DNA from 3 places in the Paenibacillus baimaensis genome. Region 2 is predicted to be linked to each of the others. Evidence: riboswitches for the same ligand, from Rfam matches in the RefSeq annotation. Region 2 holds a riboswitch; each other region holds the start of a gene.
What was found. A riboswitch is a leader RNA that binds a small molecule or an ion and turns the genes downstream of it on or off. The one in region 2 is predicted to bind cyclic di-GMP.
Positions count from the first base shown of each region.

Region 1: linked by a shared signal. The riboswitch ahead of OB236_RS20850 (Spo0E family sporulation regulatory protein-aspartic acid phosphatase) and the one ahead of OB236_RS17295 (transglutaminase domain-containing protein) in region 2 are both predicted to bind cyclic di-GMP.
Region 3: linked by a shared signal. The riboswitch ahead of OB236_RS12775 (PilZ domain-containing protein) and the one ahead of OB236_RS17295 (transglutaminase domain-containing protein) in region 2 are both predicted to bind cyclic di-GMP.

Region 1 is NZ_JAOQIO010000084.1:382,104-387,847, reverse strand. Features, by position in the region: gene OB236_RS20860 (voltage-gated chloride channel family protein) at 1-1,304, opposite strand, end outside; gene OB236_RS20855 (hypothetical protein) at 1,498-1,911, shown strand; gene OB236_RS20850 (Spo0E family sporulation regulatory protein-aspartic acid phosphatase) at 1,995-2,183, opposite strand; cyclic di-GMP riboswitch class I at 2,219-2,305, opposite strand; gene OB236_RS20845 (sporulation protein YjcZ) at 2,560-2,679, shown strand; gene OB236_RS20840 (discoidin domain-containing protein) at 2,805-4,877, opposite strand; gene OB236_RS20835 (DUF3153 domain-containing protein) at 5,169-5,744, shown strand, end outside.
Region 2 is NZ_JAOQIO010000069.1:94,580-100,323, forward strand. Features, by position in the region: gene srtB (class B sortase) at 1-487, shown strand, start outside; gene OB236_RS17295 (transglutaminase domain-containing protein) at 498-1,319, opposite strand; cyclic di-GMP riboswitch class I at 1,375-1,458, opposite strand; gene OB236_RS17300 (acetylornithine deacetylase) at 1,652-2,926, shown strand; gene tenA (thiaminase II) at 2,954-3,625, shown strand; gene OB236_RS17310 (DHA2 family efflux MFS transporter permease subunit) at 3,720-5,147, opposite strand; gene OB236_RS17315 (TetR/AcrR family transcriptional regulator) at 5,221-5,744, opposite strand, start outside.
Region 3 is NZ_JAOQIO010000036.1:139,718-145,461, reverse strand. Features, by position in the region: gene OB236_RS12800 (RNA polymerase sigma factor) at 1-479, shown strand, start outside; gene OB236_RS12795 (anti-sigma factor family protein) at 476-1,015, shown strand; gene OB236_RS12790 (hypothetical protein) at 1,015-2,142, shown strand; gene tadA (tRNA adenosine(34) deaminase TadA) at 2,139-2,600, opposite strand; gene OB236_RS12780 (thiol-disulfide oxidoreductase DCC family protein) at 2,736-3,179, opposite strand; cyclic di-GMP riboswitch class I at 3,353-3,446, shown strand; gene OB236_RS12775 (PilZ domain-containing protein) at 3,572-4,285, shown strand; gene ychF (redox-regulated ATPase YchF) at 4,420-5,520, shown strand; gene prfA (peptide chain release factor 1) at 5,618-5,744, shown strand, end outside.

The sequences.
Region 1 (5,744 bases), on a different contig from region 2:
TTTAAAGTACCAAGTGTTGCATGTTCATCTATATCTTGAAGTCTGCGCCCCTTCGCAACTTTCAGCCTCTGAGCCGTGTAGATGCCCGTATGTCCAGAGCTTAAATAACTGATCACAACAGCAACAAACATGTAGACTGCCGCCTCGGAGCCAAACAGCTCAATACCCAACAAAAAGCAAGCGATCGGAGTATTCGTTGCTCCGCTAAACACGGCAATTAAGCCAATCCCCGCCAAAAATGGACCATGCAGCTGCAATAGAGTACCCAGCGTATTCCCCAAAGTTGCACCTATCACAAACAACGGCGTCACCTCTCCACCCTGGAAACCAGACCCTAGCGTAATCGAAGTGAAAATCAGCTTCCATAAAAAAGCGAAAGATGCCGTTGTTTCTTGAAAGGAGTCATTGAGCAGCGGTAATCCCAATCCGAGATAATCCCTTGACCCGATCGCCAATGTCAGCACAATGATCATACAACCACCGACAAAGGATTTCCATGCGGCATTTCTGAATAGTCTTGTAAATATAGCCTTCAGCTTATGGGTTAGCTCACTGAACAGCCGGCTTGTCAAGCCAAATAGGATCGCCGCGGCCGCAACCTTCAGCAGAACGACCGCACTGAGCGGCGGCACTTGCCCCATCGAATAATGAGCGTGCATCACTCCCCATCCTAACGTCACCGCATGTCCAACCAAACTTGCAATCAGGCACGGAAGTAAGGCCTCATAGCTGATCAGACCGATGATTAACACCTCCATACCAAAGACAGCCCCTGCAAGCGGGGTTCCGAACACCGATCCGAAGCCTGCGCTGATACCGCACATTAGCAGAATTTTACGATCGTCCGGATGAATACGCAGCAGCTTGCCCAGATACTCGGACAAGCTGCCACCCATTTGAACCGCCGTCCCCTCACGCCCTGCCGAGCCGCCGAATAAATGCGTCAACACCGTGCCGATCAGCACAAAAGGAGCCATACGCAATGGTATGGTTTCACGTCCATCATGAATTTGCTCCAAAATCAGATTATTGCCTTTTATACTGCTGCTGCCATAGGCATGATACATCCAGCTGACCAAAGCACCACCAAGGGGCAGTAAATATAACAGCCACGGATGTTCGTATCGTAAACTTGTAGCCGAATCCAGACTTAACAGAAATAGCGCCGAGGCCGAGCCGGTCATGACGCCTACTAAACTCGCCAGCACCAACCACCACAGTACATACTTGATGAAAGCCAAGTGCTGAAACCTCCGACTACCAGAGAAAGTCCGATCTCCCCATTTTTTCAGCCAGTTGTTCATATTCCTCTTCCACTCCCCGAACACTCTTTCACGTAATAATACCTCTCATGACATACAGGCGCAAGAAATTAATCCGACTTAGGGCATAATTGATATGACGAATCCCCATCAAACTTTAGCAGGATGTGCTCAATCACCTTTTTATTCCATATGAGTAGATGTTAAAATATTACTATTCAAAGGAGGAAGAAAAATGGATGACACTTCTGATCTAAACCCCATCGACTATGCTCAAATCATTGTAAAGATTAACGCTTCGATACAGCCTGCAAGCAAGTTTGTCAAAGAGCTGTATGAGCATCCTGATAAGAAATGGGATCCCGATAAACGCATCCTGAATTTAAAGGAAGAGTTAATTTCATTTGTGCATTGTCAACATGAGATTTTAGCATTAAATGTGCCTGATCTATTTTTAGTCGAGCACGTACAACTTATGTCGGCCTATCAAGATATAACTAACGGAACTCAAGAAATGATCCATAGCTTTGATACCAACACCGGTGTACTGAACTCAAATCGTTATGACTCCGGCTATGCATTACAAAAAGAAGCTATCCATAAAATCATACCTGTTTTGCAAACCATCATCAGAAAACTAACTCCATAAAGGCACATAGGCCCTTAGCATATGCTCGTTAAATGGCATCAAAAAAAGAGCTGTATGTCTACAGCTCTAACATTTATAAGTATTTAATTTTGATATTTAATAAATTTATTCAATTTTCGATCAAGCATTACACTAAGTTGGACCAAGAGAGGGTCATGTAAACTTTCCGTTTGATCGTACACATTGACCATGCAATTTTTTAAGGCTTCAATCTCTGCAACAAGCAAAACCAATCTTACTTTTTGAAGCTGTCTACTTTTAGTAAGCTCCATACACATTCCTCCTTTGATTTTAAAAAAGAGAGTATTTCGGTAACTGGCTGGCATAGTCGCATTGACTTTAGCCCCTAATAGTTTTGCGTCCCCATTTTTCAATGGCTTTGCCTTTTTCGATATTGCGTATGCGATTCTATTATACTACAAATATCGCTATTTTTTATAGAATTAAAGCACTAAATCTTCGACATTATTTTCGTTTTTATTGAATTTTTTGTCATTTATTATTATTCTGCCCCCTTTATATGGAGATATTTAATATTGGGGGGGAACTTGCTCTTTTCAATGACAATTACCCATTTTTGCATCTGTCCAATCACGTATCCGCTAACATTCATAAGATGCACTATACAAGGCGCGAGGAGGGATAAACATGGGTGCACTCGGAGTTGGCGGAAGCTGTGCAAGTTGTGCAGGTTATGGTCTTGGAACTACTACAGCCGTGATTCTTGTTCTCTATATTCTGCTTGTTATTATTTTAAGAACATTTTAAAGTAGTGATCTAACCACCTCCCAATCAACTCGGGAGGTGGTTACTGACTACCATTTCGGTGTCTGGACACTGAACTGGGACTGCACTCAATTAAATTTCAAATTATCATGTGTAAGACAAAACCATTAGTTAAAATCTTCGGAATCATAGGAAGAAATCTTATCAAATATCACGACTTCATGTCTCGCTGAGAACGGACCTTTTTTCAATGGATTTTCAAATGTGTAGCGCGATGGACCTATACCAGCGGATTTAGCATCATACCAAGCAACGAAAGCATTATAGTCAGCTGCAGATAGGATAAACTCTTCTACCTTGCCGTCTGTTAAAGTAATACTTAAAGCAGTTCCTATGGTAATTTCAGCTACTTCAGCAGGTATTCCACTGCCGCTGATGCTGTATTCATCGTAATTAAATTTTAAAATCTTGTCGAAAATCAGATTGTTTTTACGAACTGAAAAAGAACCTTTTAGGTGCTGATTAACGAAAGTATATTTGGCCGGACCTGTACCTGCTGCTTTGGTATCGTACCAATTGAGGAAAGCAGTTAATTCCGTTTTGGAAATATTGTATTCAAACGTATCTCCATTCGTCATGGTTGTAGTAAGGATGACTCTACTTGTACCCATAGGTGTAGCTGAGGCTTCGTTGGAGTTGGCGCTTTCTCCACCTGCACTTAAAGCTGTAATTACATAATAATACTTAGTTCCGTTTATGACTGTGGTGTCTGTATAAGGCGAACCGTAAACGTTGCTGGCAACCGTGGTATATGGGCCACTTGTAGTTGTGGAACGTTTGATGTTGTAGCCGGTAGCTCCAGTTACGGAAGACCAAGTCAGAATAACCTGGGCATCTCCTGCTGCAGCTACCAAATTTGTTATTGCCGGTATGGAGGGAACCGCCCTCTCCATCATTTCCAATTCGTGAATATCAAGATTCACATTGTAGGTAGTTGATCCATTATTGGCACTTATATTAATTCTATATTTTTTAAAAGCAGTATTATTATCAAATGTAAAAGCCTTCGAATCACCGTCTACCCAGTGGGTTATATTATCCCTTGAATCGAGTATTGTCCAATTCACATTATCGTTAGTTCCTTCAAACGTCCACTTTTTAGGTGCATCGTTAGCATAGGGAACATTTGAATAACCGCCAAAATCGAGTACATACCTAACTACGATCTTACGCAAAGGAAATTCATAGGCCAACCACCCTTGCGTTGCATTTGTTCCCCAAGCATTATAATTACTAGTTGAAGAAGAATATTTCTTTATTCCATCAAAAGCTTTCCAGGCAGGTAAAGTACCGTCCCGTCCTGTGTATTCATCACTCGCCGTCACAATTCCACCTGCAGATGTATTGGAAGTCATAATCGGAATGATATTGTTTGTATAGAGAATGGCACTAGCTTGCGGAAATGAGAAAGCACTATCTGATTGTCGACTTTCTCCATCCGGATTTATTGCAGTAACTTTGTAATAATATTCAACTCCATTTAGAACTGTATTATCAGTATAGGAGGCTACTGCTACGTTAGAGGCTATTTTTGTATAGTTTCCATTTATTGTTTCTGATCGGTACACATTGTAACCTACAGCTGTAGCTAAAACTTTCCAAGACAAATTAGTTAAAGCATCACCTGTAACCGCCACTAGATTAGTTGGGTAAGTTAGTCGATCCGACATTTCCATTTCTGCAATCGCCACATAGCCCGGTATCGTATGTGTATCAATCCAGAATACTCTCCAATATCTAAAGCTATTTGTTGGAGTCCAAAAAAAATCTTGTTTGCTTCCATTTTGAAGTGCTACTCCAGTAAACTGATCTACCCAATCTATATTATTCGAGGAACCTTGAACTTTAAAGTTTTTCATACCTGCACCATAACCCATTACAGCATCGGCTTGATATTTTAATTTTGCAATTGCTCTAGAATCATTAAAATCCACCTTTATCCACGAATTAACTCCACTGCCAGAGAAAAATGAACTTGTAGAATTGCCCCCGTCCCAAACATTGTCAAATGCTTTTGGCGCTGCGTAACTTAAGCTATAGATAGAACTAGCAGTAAAAGCAGTAGTTGGCAACCCATCTGTTAAATCATTTGAGTATTCATCTTCTGCATAAACCACGACTCCAAAAATAGACATTAAAATTAACACAAATCCAATTAAAGCTATCAATTTCTTTCTCAAAACAAATCTCTCCCTTATTTACCAATATATTATGTATAAGACAAATAGTAGATTACAATAATTTACATCAGATGTCCAAACATATATAACCATATATTGTAAATAAAGGATCGTATTATCATAATTCTTATAGGTAAAAAAATAGAAGACTTGACCATGAGGAGTATGATTTTAAAACTGAATTGAATTTGTTCTTGTAGTAATCAGTACGGATTCGAAAACGATAGATTAATATAGATCTGTATACTATAATGGTTAATGTTTCTAAATAAAAGAATATGTGGGGTACATATGAACAAAAAACGGCTTTTATTCGTGATATTGAGTTCTGTTATCATTTTGTTAAGTGGCTGTGTTAAAGGGGATTTTCATGTAACGGTGAACCGGGATCAGTCTGCTGAGCTGGATTACAAATTGGCCTTAAGCTCTCAGCTAATCGGATTAATGAGTATGAATAGTGCAAATAAGACGGATATGTTAGGTGAATTAAAAAAGAATTTTGAAACGGATGGATACCAGGTCTCACAGTATAAAGATGGAGATTACCAAGGTGTACAAGCCAAAAAGCATGTTAAGGATGTTAAGGAAATTAAAAATGTCGGTGTCAATCAAGGCAATATCAATGCCGAAAACAAGATTGACATGACGGTTGATAAAGGCTTCATCTTTAATACCAATCATGTGATAGGTAATTTTGATTTAAGCAGCATGAAAGCCGATGCCAAAGATACGATGGGCTTGCAAAAAATGATGATCAGTCAGATTGATTTAAAATTTACATTGACGCTACCGGAAAAGGCAGAGCAGCAAAACGCTTCCAGAGTATTGGACGATGGCAAGACCTATCAATGGGATCTGCTGGCAGGA
Region 2 (5,744 bases):
GGTCCTACAGCATAAAGACAATGATTATTACTTAAACAGAGACGCATCAGGTAAAAAGTCCATTTATGGCAGTGTGTTTATGGATTACCGTCTGGACACGAATCAAGAACAACGTAATCTTGTCATTTATGGACATAATATGATAGATGGCTCCATGTTCGGAAGCCTTGGTAATTATAAAAACAAAGATTTTTTTGCGGAGCACCGCAATATTAATTGGGGAATACAAGGGAAAATGAGCGATTGGGAAATATTTTCCGTTTATACCATTGACGCTAGAAAAGATACTGTCGATATTTCATATGAAAACGACGATGCGTTTCTTCTTGATTTAGACCAATATCGAAAAAAATCTATGTATCAGGCGGCTGTGAATCTGCAAAAGGATGATCAAATTCTTACATTGGTAACATGCAGCAATGAGACAGATGATACTCGTTTAGTCATACATGCAGTAAAAAAGGGGCCGAGGGTCCCTTTTTCTTAACAATCATATCTTATTTTGCAATCGGATAATCGCTTTCCACCCAAGTATGACCCGTTTTCAGAAGAGCTTCATTTGTTACATTAAAATATTTAGTAGATTGAACACCTGGATTATCAGGTGTAGGGTCGTCAAAGACGGTATCAAGCATATACCAGTTGCTATCTATGTTTACTGCATTCCACATGTGCGTTTGCGCAGGATCATCATTTATGTAACCAACCACGAGCCGACTTGTGATTCCTGCTTTATTGAGAAGCTTATTCGTTAGGATCGCATAGCCTTGGCACACGGCCTTTTTGTTGAAGAGTGCTGAGTAAGCCGTATGACCAATGTCGTCTAAATTTTCATAAGAGGTATTGGAGACGACATAGTCGTGAATGGCAGCTTCTTTTTCAAGATTGTTCATGTTTGGTGTCAGAATTTCCTTCAGAATACGGTCAACCTCATTGTCTACGTATTGGTCTTGTTCTACTGACGTAAGATATTGTGGCGTTAGAGTAATCGTAATATTACCGATGCTTCCCTTCATATTCATAGACAGGTCTTTCATATTCCAGTAAAGTTCTTCCTCAAGATTCCGTTGTGCAAGGTCTATAGTATTTTTAATTGCTTGAACGTAACTTTTCGAATCTTCTGTATCTTTAGCTGTGTAGGTGATTGTAATGGAATCTGATTTTTTAGCAAGCTCAGCTTGAATTGTTAATTCCAGCTCTGTTAAATTACTAGCTTGCAGTGGCGCGCTGGCGCTTGCAGTTTCTGCTTGTACCAACGAAGAGATAAGAAAAAGCATAACGGTGAGTAAGGTAACGAAAATCTTTAATTTGGAATACATAGCAAAAAACCTCCCTTGTCATTAAGCCAAAAGAGGGTACAATGTACTGTTGCCTCTTGGCGACCCGACGATCATAGCAAAATGCTTTAGACTCGTGGCTTTGCGTCCCTGCCTTTCGACAGGTTTGCCCTTTTCAAAAGTTATTAGATTTGAGCCTATCATACCACAGGGTACTATGAAGTTCAACCTGTATTAGCCATGAAGGCTACATGGTATGAATCGAAAGACTCGATTGAGTAAACCCGTGCAGGTATGCTACTATTTGATCATTATGAGCAGGGCTTCTTCTTCAGGAGAGGCGTCTTTTTATGTAACGGAAGGGGGCTAAGATAGTGAAGATAAATCTGGAAGCATTGCTTCAACAAGTAGACCAGCGACAGGTGGAGCTCATCGATCTGGTCGAGCGTTTGATCCGGTTTCAAACACCGGCGCCACCCGCTCGCAATACGGAGGAGGCACAGCAGTTTGTCGCTGCATTTTTGCAGGATAAGGGCTTTGTTATTGACAAATGGGACGTATACCCTGGAGATCCGAATGTCGTTGGTGTGTTAAAAGGCAGTGCATCAGATACGTATAAAAGCTTGATTATTAATGGTCATATGGACGTGGCTGAGGTGAGTCCAGACGAAGCTTGGGAAACGACACCCTTCACCCCGATTGTCAGGGACGGTGCGATCATTGGCCGAGGTGCCGCGGATATGAAGGCGGGGCTTGCCGGGGCGCTGTTTGCTACTCAGCTGCTTCATGAAGCAGGTATCCGGCTGCCCGGTGACCTTACGTTCCAATCCGTGATTGGAGAAGAAATAGGCGAAGCGGGAACGCTTGAATGCTGCAAACGCGGGTACAGCGCGGATTTTGCCGTTGTTGTCGATACGAGTGATTTGCATATTCAAGGGCAGGGCGGCGTCATTACAGGCTGGATCACGGTGAAGAGCAAGCAAACCTTTCACGACGCGACGAGAAGGAGCATGATCCATGCCGGAGGCAAGCTATTCGGCGCAAGCGCTATTGAGAAAATGGTGAAGTTGATTCAAGGGCTGCAGGATTTGGAGCGTCACTGGTCCGTAATTAAAAGTTATCCGGATTGTCCACCAGGAGCAAGTACGATCAATCCTGCCGTCATTGAAGGCGGTCGACATGCCGCGTTCATTGCCGATGAATGCCGATTATGGATCACCGTACATTTTTATCCGAATGAGACCCATGAACAAGTAGCCAAAGAAATCGAGGAGCATATCAGACTGGTGGCTGCTGGAGATGTATGGCTTAGAGACAATCCCCCTGAGTTTACATGGGGCGGGTCGTCGATGATTGAAGATCGCGGCGAAATCTTCCCTTCATTGGAGGTGGACCCGCAGCATGCCGCTGTTCGTGCGTTAATAGGGGCTCACGAGCGTATTTTGAACAGCCAGCCTATTGTTGATGTATCACCGACTGTCACCGATGGGGGCTGGTTTGGGGATGCTGGTATTCCCGCAGCTATTTATGGACCGGGCGATTTGGGCAATGCCCACTCCGTCAACGAGCAGGTATCGATCCAGCAGGTAGTAGATTTCACCAAAGTGATGCTTCAATTTATATACGAATGGGGACATACGAAGAAATAACCCTTTAAAGAAAAGAGGAAGCTGTCGATGACATTTTCAACCTACTTATATGAAAAGCTCCAGCATGTCTGGCGCCAAAATCATACTCATCCTTTTGTACAGGAGCTTGGGCAGGGAACGCTCCCCATCGAGAAGTTTCGCTTCTATATGGTTCAGGACTATTTGTATTTAATTGATTATGCGAAGCTATTTGCTCTGGGCGCTGTAAAAGCGAATGATATCGGGACGATGGGCAAGTTTGCTGCGCTGCTGAACTCCACGATGAATGAGGAGATGTCCTTGCATCGCGAATACGCGGCTCGTTTTGGGATTTCGCTAGACGAGCTGGAGCAAGCCGAACCCTCTCCCATCACGCTGGCTTACACACACTATATGCTGCACGCTGCGAACAATGGGTCATTGGCTGATCTGGTTGCGGCGCTGCTTCCGTGTATGTGGAGTTATTGGGAGATCGGGGTGGAGCTGAATCAAATACCAGGAGCGTCCGAGCATGAATGGTATGGAGAGTGGGTGCGGATGTACAGCTCAGAGGAATTTGGCGATTTGGCTCGCTGGTGCCTGGATCTGTTCGATCATTTGACAGAGGGTAAGCCGCAAGCAGAGCTGGATCGGCTGGAAATGATTTTCTTGAATACGACCCGCTATGAAACGCTGTTCTGGGATATGGCTTATCATCAGGAAACATGGCCAATTCGTTAAAATGAAGTAATGAACTGCAATTTGCTTGACCACCATATAGAAAAACAAGCCGGAAGAGGATGAACATACATGCTCTCTGGCTTGTTTGACGTTCTTATTTTACACGAGAAGATTTAATAAAGAGAGATACAACCAGACCCACGATGGCAAGAATGAGACCGAAAATGAAGGAATCTTGAACGCCTGCGGTTAATGCGGCGCTAATTGCTGCTGGATCAGCTGGATTTGCTACATGTTTCATATAACTGCTTTGGGACGCTGACATAATGGTAATGGCAACAGCCGTACCGATAGCTCCCGACACCTGCTGCAGTGTATTCATTGTAGCTGTCCCATCGGGATACAGCTCTTTGGGTAATTGATTCAGGCCATTGGTCTGAGCAGGCATCATCACCATGGACACACCGATAAAAAGAAAGGAGTGCAGCAAGATCACTGTTAGTATAGAAGTTTCAGTGTTGACGGTTGAAAGTATCCACAACATGACAATCATGATAGCAAAACCAGGAACAACCAGTCCCCGAGGTCCATATTTGTCAAAAATACGACCTGTTAATGGCGACATCAAACCATTTAATACGCCTCCTGGCAACAGCACAAGCCCTGCTGAGAATGCCGCTAAAGCCAGCCCCGTTTGCAAGTATAAGGGTAGCAGAATCATAGAAGATAAGATGATCATAAAAGTAATAAATACAGCTAATAAACCTAAAGTAAACATGGGATATTTAAAAACGCGCAAATCTATCATCGGCTTGCTCATTTTAAGCTGTCTCAACGAAAACAGGAGTAATGCGGCGAGACCTACAACGATAGTAGAAATCACGATACTGCTGCCCCAACCACTTTCACCTGCACTGCTGAAGCCGTACACAATGCCGCCAAAACCAATAGTAGATAAAATAATCGAAAGAACATCGATTTTGGGCTTGGTGATGGTCGATACATTTTGCATGTAGGTGATGCCAGATAATAACGCTATGACAAGAAACGGTAACGATACCCAGAAGATCCAATGCCAATTCAGATTCTCAATAATTAAACCGGAAACCGATGGACCAATAGCGGGTGCAAACATGATGACTAATCCCATCAGCCCCATGGTCGCTCCTCTTTTATGAATCGGAAAAATCAATAAGATCGTATTGAACATAAGAGGTAACAATAAACCGGTGCCGATGGCTTGAATAACACGGGCTAGCATGAGCATGCCAAAGCCCGGTGCTACTGCCGCGACGAGCGTTCCGATAATGGAGAAGACCAATGACGCTGTAAATAATTGACGAGTACTGAACCATTGAAGCAAGAGGCCAGAGACGGGAACCAGAATCCCCAAGGTCAGCAGATAACCTGTTGTCAGCCATTGTACCGTGGAAGAGCTAACCTGAAATACGTTGATTAAATCACCAAGTGCCATATTTAAAGCTGTCTCACTAAATAATCCTATGAACCCTGCAATTAAAAAGGAAATTAAAATAGGGGTTGTTCTAATGACTTGCTGCTGCTGTGATGCCAGTGTAGACATGCGATATTCCTCCAATAAAAGCTTTGATTGACCTGTGTTGATAGTATTTTCTGAAGCCGTATGCGGTATGAAATTATTTTATAGATAATAATAACGGTATTTGTTCAGCAATGGCCCGGAGAGGGGCACCGTTTGTGGCAGTTAATGAATAAACAATTCCGCCTTCTATTAAAGCGTTGATGACAATACTTAAATCCTTGGACTGCTTATCGCTGTAGCCTGCTCCTAATAATTTCTTAGTGTACATAGATTGCCACTCCTCAAAAGCAGAATGACAGGCTATTCGTATAGGCTCACTTGTTGAATGTTTTTCACCTGCTATCGTTCCGATGGACAAACCGGGAAATGCATTTGTTTTATCAAAAATCCCCTCGGACAATTGGTAAATATGAGTCTGAATCGCTTGTACAGGGTCTTCAATGCTTGTAAATACCTCTTGAATTTCGCCAATAACGATCTCTTTCGTATAATGAATTGCCGCAATAGCTAATTCTTCCTTGCCTTTGGGAAAATAATGATACAGTGACCCCTTAGGAATACCACTTTCCTCAATAATGTCATTAAGTCCTACACCATAGTAGCCATGTATTCGAAAAA
Region 3 (5,744 bases), on a different contig from region 2:
AATACAATACGTATCTGTTTCACGTTGTTTATTCGGTGCTTCGATCGACTGCGGACGCTGAAGATGTAACCCAGGAAGTGCTGCTCAAAATTTATGCTTCTCTCCCTCGGTACGAGCATAAAGGTTTGAAAACATGGATGACCAGAATTGCCGTGAACAAAGCGATTGATTACAAACGGTCGCTGGAACGAAAGCGGGAGCAGCTGACGGACCAGCTGGAAGAATTGATACCCAACGAGGCTAATGAAACGACAGTAGAGGATGAAGTGCTGCATACACAGCTTCAGCAGCGGGTACGGGACTATTTGCACGAGATGCCGGATAATTACCGCCAAGTGGTGGTTGCCTTCTATATTGAGGATAAAAGCTATCAGGAAATTGCCACAGAGCAAGGCATTGCGTTGAAAACCGTAGAGTCCAAGCTGTATCGGGCCAAGCAATGGATTCGCAAGCATTGGAAGGAGGATGAGCTGATATGAAGCATTATACCGGGGAGCAGTGGATGACTTACGTGGAGCAGGGATTAAATGATGAGGATAATCAACAGATGGAACTGCATCTGATTACCTGTGATTCATGCATGGAGCTGTATATGCAAAGCCTTGAACGGGTAGTCGGCTCGTATCCTTCGCTGTCTGATGAAGCAGCTCTGGCAGACAGGGTCATGTTGGCAATAGAAGCAGCGGATCCCATAAGTCCAAGCTCTACGGCTTCAAGACTAGCTCCATTGGAAGAAGCTGGATTCGGAAGCCAGAAGCTAAGAAACCCGATCACGTGGATGAGAGCTCCGTTGTTCCACTATGCTGTTGCTGCGGTAATCACGCTTGTCCTGATGAGCTCAGGTATATTTCAATCCATAGTGGATCACCCGGTTGGGATAGATAGGGCTTCCAATGGGGATGCGCAGTCGGAAGCAGCGCAGGAGCCTGTATCCGTTTCTAAAAAACTGATGGACAAAACCATCGTTGTGCTGGACTCCATCCAGCCTAAACAAGAAAAAGGGGGAAATCGTTAATGCCATCCAAACATCCGATAACCGCACTGCTGTTATCTTTAATTCCCGGTCTTGGGCATCTGTACATCAACAGGATTATCAGAGCATTTTTCTATGCAGCCAGTTTTTTTGGGCCGTTGCTGTTAGCGTTTCTGATAGTGCTCGCAAAAGGATTACATCGTTATGAAGGGCCGTTGATCATTCTGATCGGTTTCGCTCTTCTGGCAGGGGCAATCAACCTGCTGGATATGTTCATCACGGTTGTGGGGGGCAGAGAGCCGTTCGCAGCGAGGGTCAGGCAGAGCTCGTACGGGGACGATGCGCAGGAATCTTATTATTCAGATAACGCGCAGGCATCTCATGGTGATAATGAACGTGTAAATACTATACTACTGTCCTTTATCCCGGGGCTTGGTCATTTGCAGTTGGGGATGATGCAGCGCGGGCTGGCTTTTTTGATCGCATTTTTTGGTGCCTTGACGATGATCGTATTCGTTGCGTCTGTCACCAACAGTGACCGATTTATCGTGTTTCTAGGGGTTTTGCCCATTATCTGGCTATATAGTCTGTTTGATTGCATCCAACAGCTGCAGCGCAAGAGGCAAGGTGAGATGCTGCTGGACCGGACGTTTCTGGAGGATTTTCAAGCAAGTCGTGAGGATGGCAAGAGAAGTAAAGTTATTGCAACCTTCTTATCCATTGTACCCGGAGTGGGACATCTGTATCTCGGCTTGCAAAAACGCGGACTGCAGCTGATGATCGCTTTCTTTTTGAGCATATATATTCTCGATGTACTGAGGCTTTCCATCTTTTTATTTCTGATTCCGATTCTTTGGTTTTATAGCTTTTTCGATGCGCTTCAGCACATCTCGAAGCAGGGGCAGGAGCCGTTAAAAGATGTCCCGATCGTCGATTGGCTGGTCAATCATCAAAAATGGGTAGGTATGGTGCTGCTCGCTCTAGGGGTCTACTACCTGACCGATGAGATGCTGCTCACTGCATTGGATCGGTGGTTTCCTAAAGAGCAGATTTCGATATTATTTCATCGTTATTTTCAAACTGTAGTCGTCTCGATCCTGCTTATTGGCGGTGGCTTGCGGCTGCTCGCTGGAGGCAACCGCAGACCGTCGGATCACAAGAAACGTTAACCACGTTTCGCCCGCAGCTTGCGGAAAAATTGCGTCAGCAGCAGACTGCATTCTTCCTGCAAGACGCCACTAATAACATCAACCTGATGGTTGAAGCGATCCTCCTGAAGCAAATTCATCAAGGTTCCGGCGCAGCCGGCTTTGGGGTCCACCGTACCGTAGATGACCTGTGGAATACGTGCCTGGACAATCGCCCCGGCACACATGGGGCAAGGCTCCAGGGTGACGTAGAGCTTACAATCAAGCAAGCGCCAAGCTTGCAAATACTCACTGGCCTGCTTGATCGCAATCAGTTCTGCGTGAGCGAGCGGGTCCAGCGTGGATTCTCTTAGATTATAGCCGCGGCCAATAATCTGATTTTGCCATACAACAACAGCCCCGATAGGCACCTCGAGCAGCTCTTCAGCCTTGCGTGCTTCTTCAATTGCGGCCTGCATATATTCAATGTGCTCTTGCACAGGAAACACCTCTTCTAGCAGTTGGGATGTGAATAAACAGGGAACAAATATTCGGTTGTGAACATGCTGTGGATAAAGCTGTGGATAACCCGGTGGTTATGCACAAATCACTTGAAATCGCTGTGGAAAATGCCATTATCCGATAAACTTGCTGCGAATCTCTGCACTGGGAATCATGCAGCTGTCGTACTTGCCGAACCAGCGATACCTGCGCTTGGCAATGAATCGGTAGACAGCGTCTCTAATCGGTTTAGGTATGGCTGTGAACACGGTGAGCAGACGCCAGGCACCCCCTAATCGTTTGCAAATTTGCAAAACTGCCGAAGAATGGGTGTAGACAGAACGTCCTTCACAGAGTATAACCGAATCCAGTGAATCGTTCTCATTCTTCAATATACCGGAGGCTAGCAGTTGTATGGCGTAATCGGATTGAAGTGGAGCAAATCGGAACGTATCGTGCTGATCATGACGTAGAATGAATTGTACCCATCCATTACAAAATCGGCAAACGCCATCAAACAAGACAATTGAATGCGTTTCCAGTGATTGTTCGGGTTTTGGATCATTTTGAGCTGTCATGGCATCACCTTCCCCTTAATTTGGAGCATTATATCACATTTTCATCAAATACAAATGAATTTATTGTAAATTCCATGAAAAAAGCTTGCAGAGATAAAATCGAGAACGTATAATAACAGCATCACCTCATATAGGTATTATGTCCTAAAATGCTGTGATTTTCATCACCAAATGATACCCGTAGGCAAACTTGCTGAAAAGCAAGGACGCAAAGCTCAGGGTCTAAGGTTTCTTGCATGAAGAGACTATGACAGCCTAGCCGCCGATGAAGCTTCACTAGCGGTGTGCAACGGCTGTTTTCCAGACTTGATGTCGGAGAGCGGCCTTTATTATTATATCGGCATGAATCAGGATTGAATTACAGAGATATCAATGTGAGGAGTGGGATGACGATGCTATCCAGATCTGTAACCTCAGGCATAAGTTACGAATACACGGATGAGATATTCAAAAACCCGTCCACTGTCTTGATTCATAGCCGTACTGTTGTGGAGAAAAATGATTTTGTGTCCACAGGTCTGTTATCGTATGCAGAAGGTGACATTTTGGAAATTGAAATTCCTGAATACAAGGTTTTTGAGCTGGGAGATTCGGTGAAACTGACCGTATATTCAGCGGGAGGTATTTTTACATTCCAATCGACTGTGGTGGCCAAGGATGAAGGCTCGCTAATCGTGATTAACCCACCGCAAAATCGGCAGCGGTTTATAGAAAAGCGCAGCAATCCCCGGATTGAGGTCAGTGAAAAGGGCACAATCCATAAGCTGATCCGTCTGGATACGAATGAAAAGCAACCGTTAAGCAAGGCTGTTGGGCTGACCGTTCAAAATATAAGTGTGAGTGGACTTGGATTTACTGTCCGGGACGAGTTCGATCTTGGGCACGATTCAGTCGTAGATGCCGAATTGGATCTGGGCTTTTCATTTCCTTGCGTATGCGAGGTCATCAGACGTGAAAAGATCGAGGGCGGTTATTATTACGGGGCCCAATACGTGCAGCTGGCTTCAGACAAAGCCAATTCATTAAGAGCTTATGTATTGAAAAAACAGGTGGAAGCGCACTTTAGCAAAAAGAATTTGGAAATGATAAAGCGTACATTCAAGTAAATCAATAACGGCATAAGCTTGGTTGACTCCGCCCCTCAGGCGGATTTTTTTGCATAGTGACAATAGTTCTTTAAATGCGATATAATAACTATTTAGGGATACGGAAAACATTTAATTAAGGAGTTGTCCTATACATGGCTTTAAAAGCTGGAATCGTGGGTCTGCCGAACGTAGGAAAATCCACTTTATTTAATGCGATAACACAGGCAGGCGCCGAAATGGCGAACTACCCTTTTTGTACAATTGACCCAAATGTCGGTGTGGTAGAGGTTCCTGATGAGCGTCTGGTTAAGCTGACGGAAATTGTCATACCTAAGAGCGTAGTGCCTACAGCTTTTGAATTTGTCGATATTGCCGGTCTGGTTAAGGGCGCGAGCAAGGGAGAAGGACTTGGCAACAAGTTTCTGGCTCATATCCGTGAGGTGGATGCGATTGTTCACGTAGTGCGCTGCTTCGAGGATGAGAACATTACACACGTATCCGGCGGCATCAATCCGGTTAGCGATATTGAGACGATTAATTTGGAGCTTGTATTGGCGGATATTGAATCGGTTGAAAAACGGATCGAGCGTTCGCGTAAAAATATTAAGGGCGGCGACAAAAAGTATGCAGCTGAGGTCGAATGCCTGGAGCGTGTGAAGGAAGCCTTGTATAACGACCAGCCTGCGCGCAGTGTGGAATTAAGCGCTGATGAGAAGCTGCTGATTCGCGATCTGCATTTATTGACAATGAAGCCGATGCTGTATGCAGCCAATGTAAGTGAGGATGAAGTGGCTACTGCTGATGATAACCCTTATGTGCAAAAGGTTCGCGAGTTCGCCGCGGCTGAAGGTGCGGAAGTTGTGCCGATCAGTGCCAAGGTAGAATCGGAAATTGCGGAGCTGGAAGGCGAGGATAAGGCGATGTTCCTGGAAGAACTCGGTTTGCAGGAATCGGGCTTGAACCGTCTGATTAAAGCCGCTTATCGACTGCTCGGTTTATATACGTATTTTACAGCTGGCGTACAAGAGGTTCGTGCATGGACGATTGTCGAGGGGACCAAAGCACCGCAAGCGGCGGGTGTGATTCATACCGATTTTGAACGTGGCTTTATTCGAGCTGAGGTTGTTGCCTATCAGGATCTGGTCAATGCCGGCTCGATGAATGGCGCCAAGGAAAAAGGCCAGGTACGTCTGGAAGGAAAAGAATACGTCGTGAAGGACGGAGATGTGATGCATTTCCGCTTCAACGTATAGCGAGGCATCGGACGCGGGAACGATGTAAGCATAGTGGTTGGTCATTTGAACCTATACGGATGATGTGGTCTTAACTAACGGATAAGGAGTGATTGGTATGATTGACAAGTTACAGTCGTTGGCAGGTCGCTATGAGAAGCTGAGCGAGCTGCTGTGTGATCCTGACGTAACGAGCGACACAAAGAAGCTGCGCGAGTATTCCAAGGAGCAGTCGGACTTGCAGG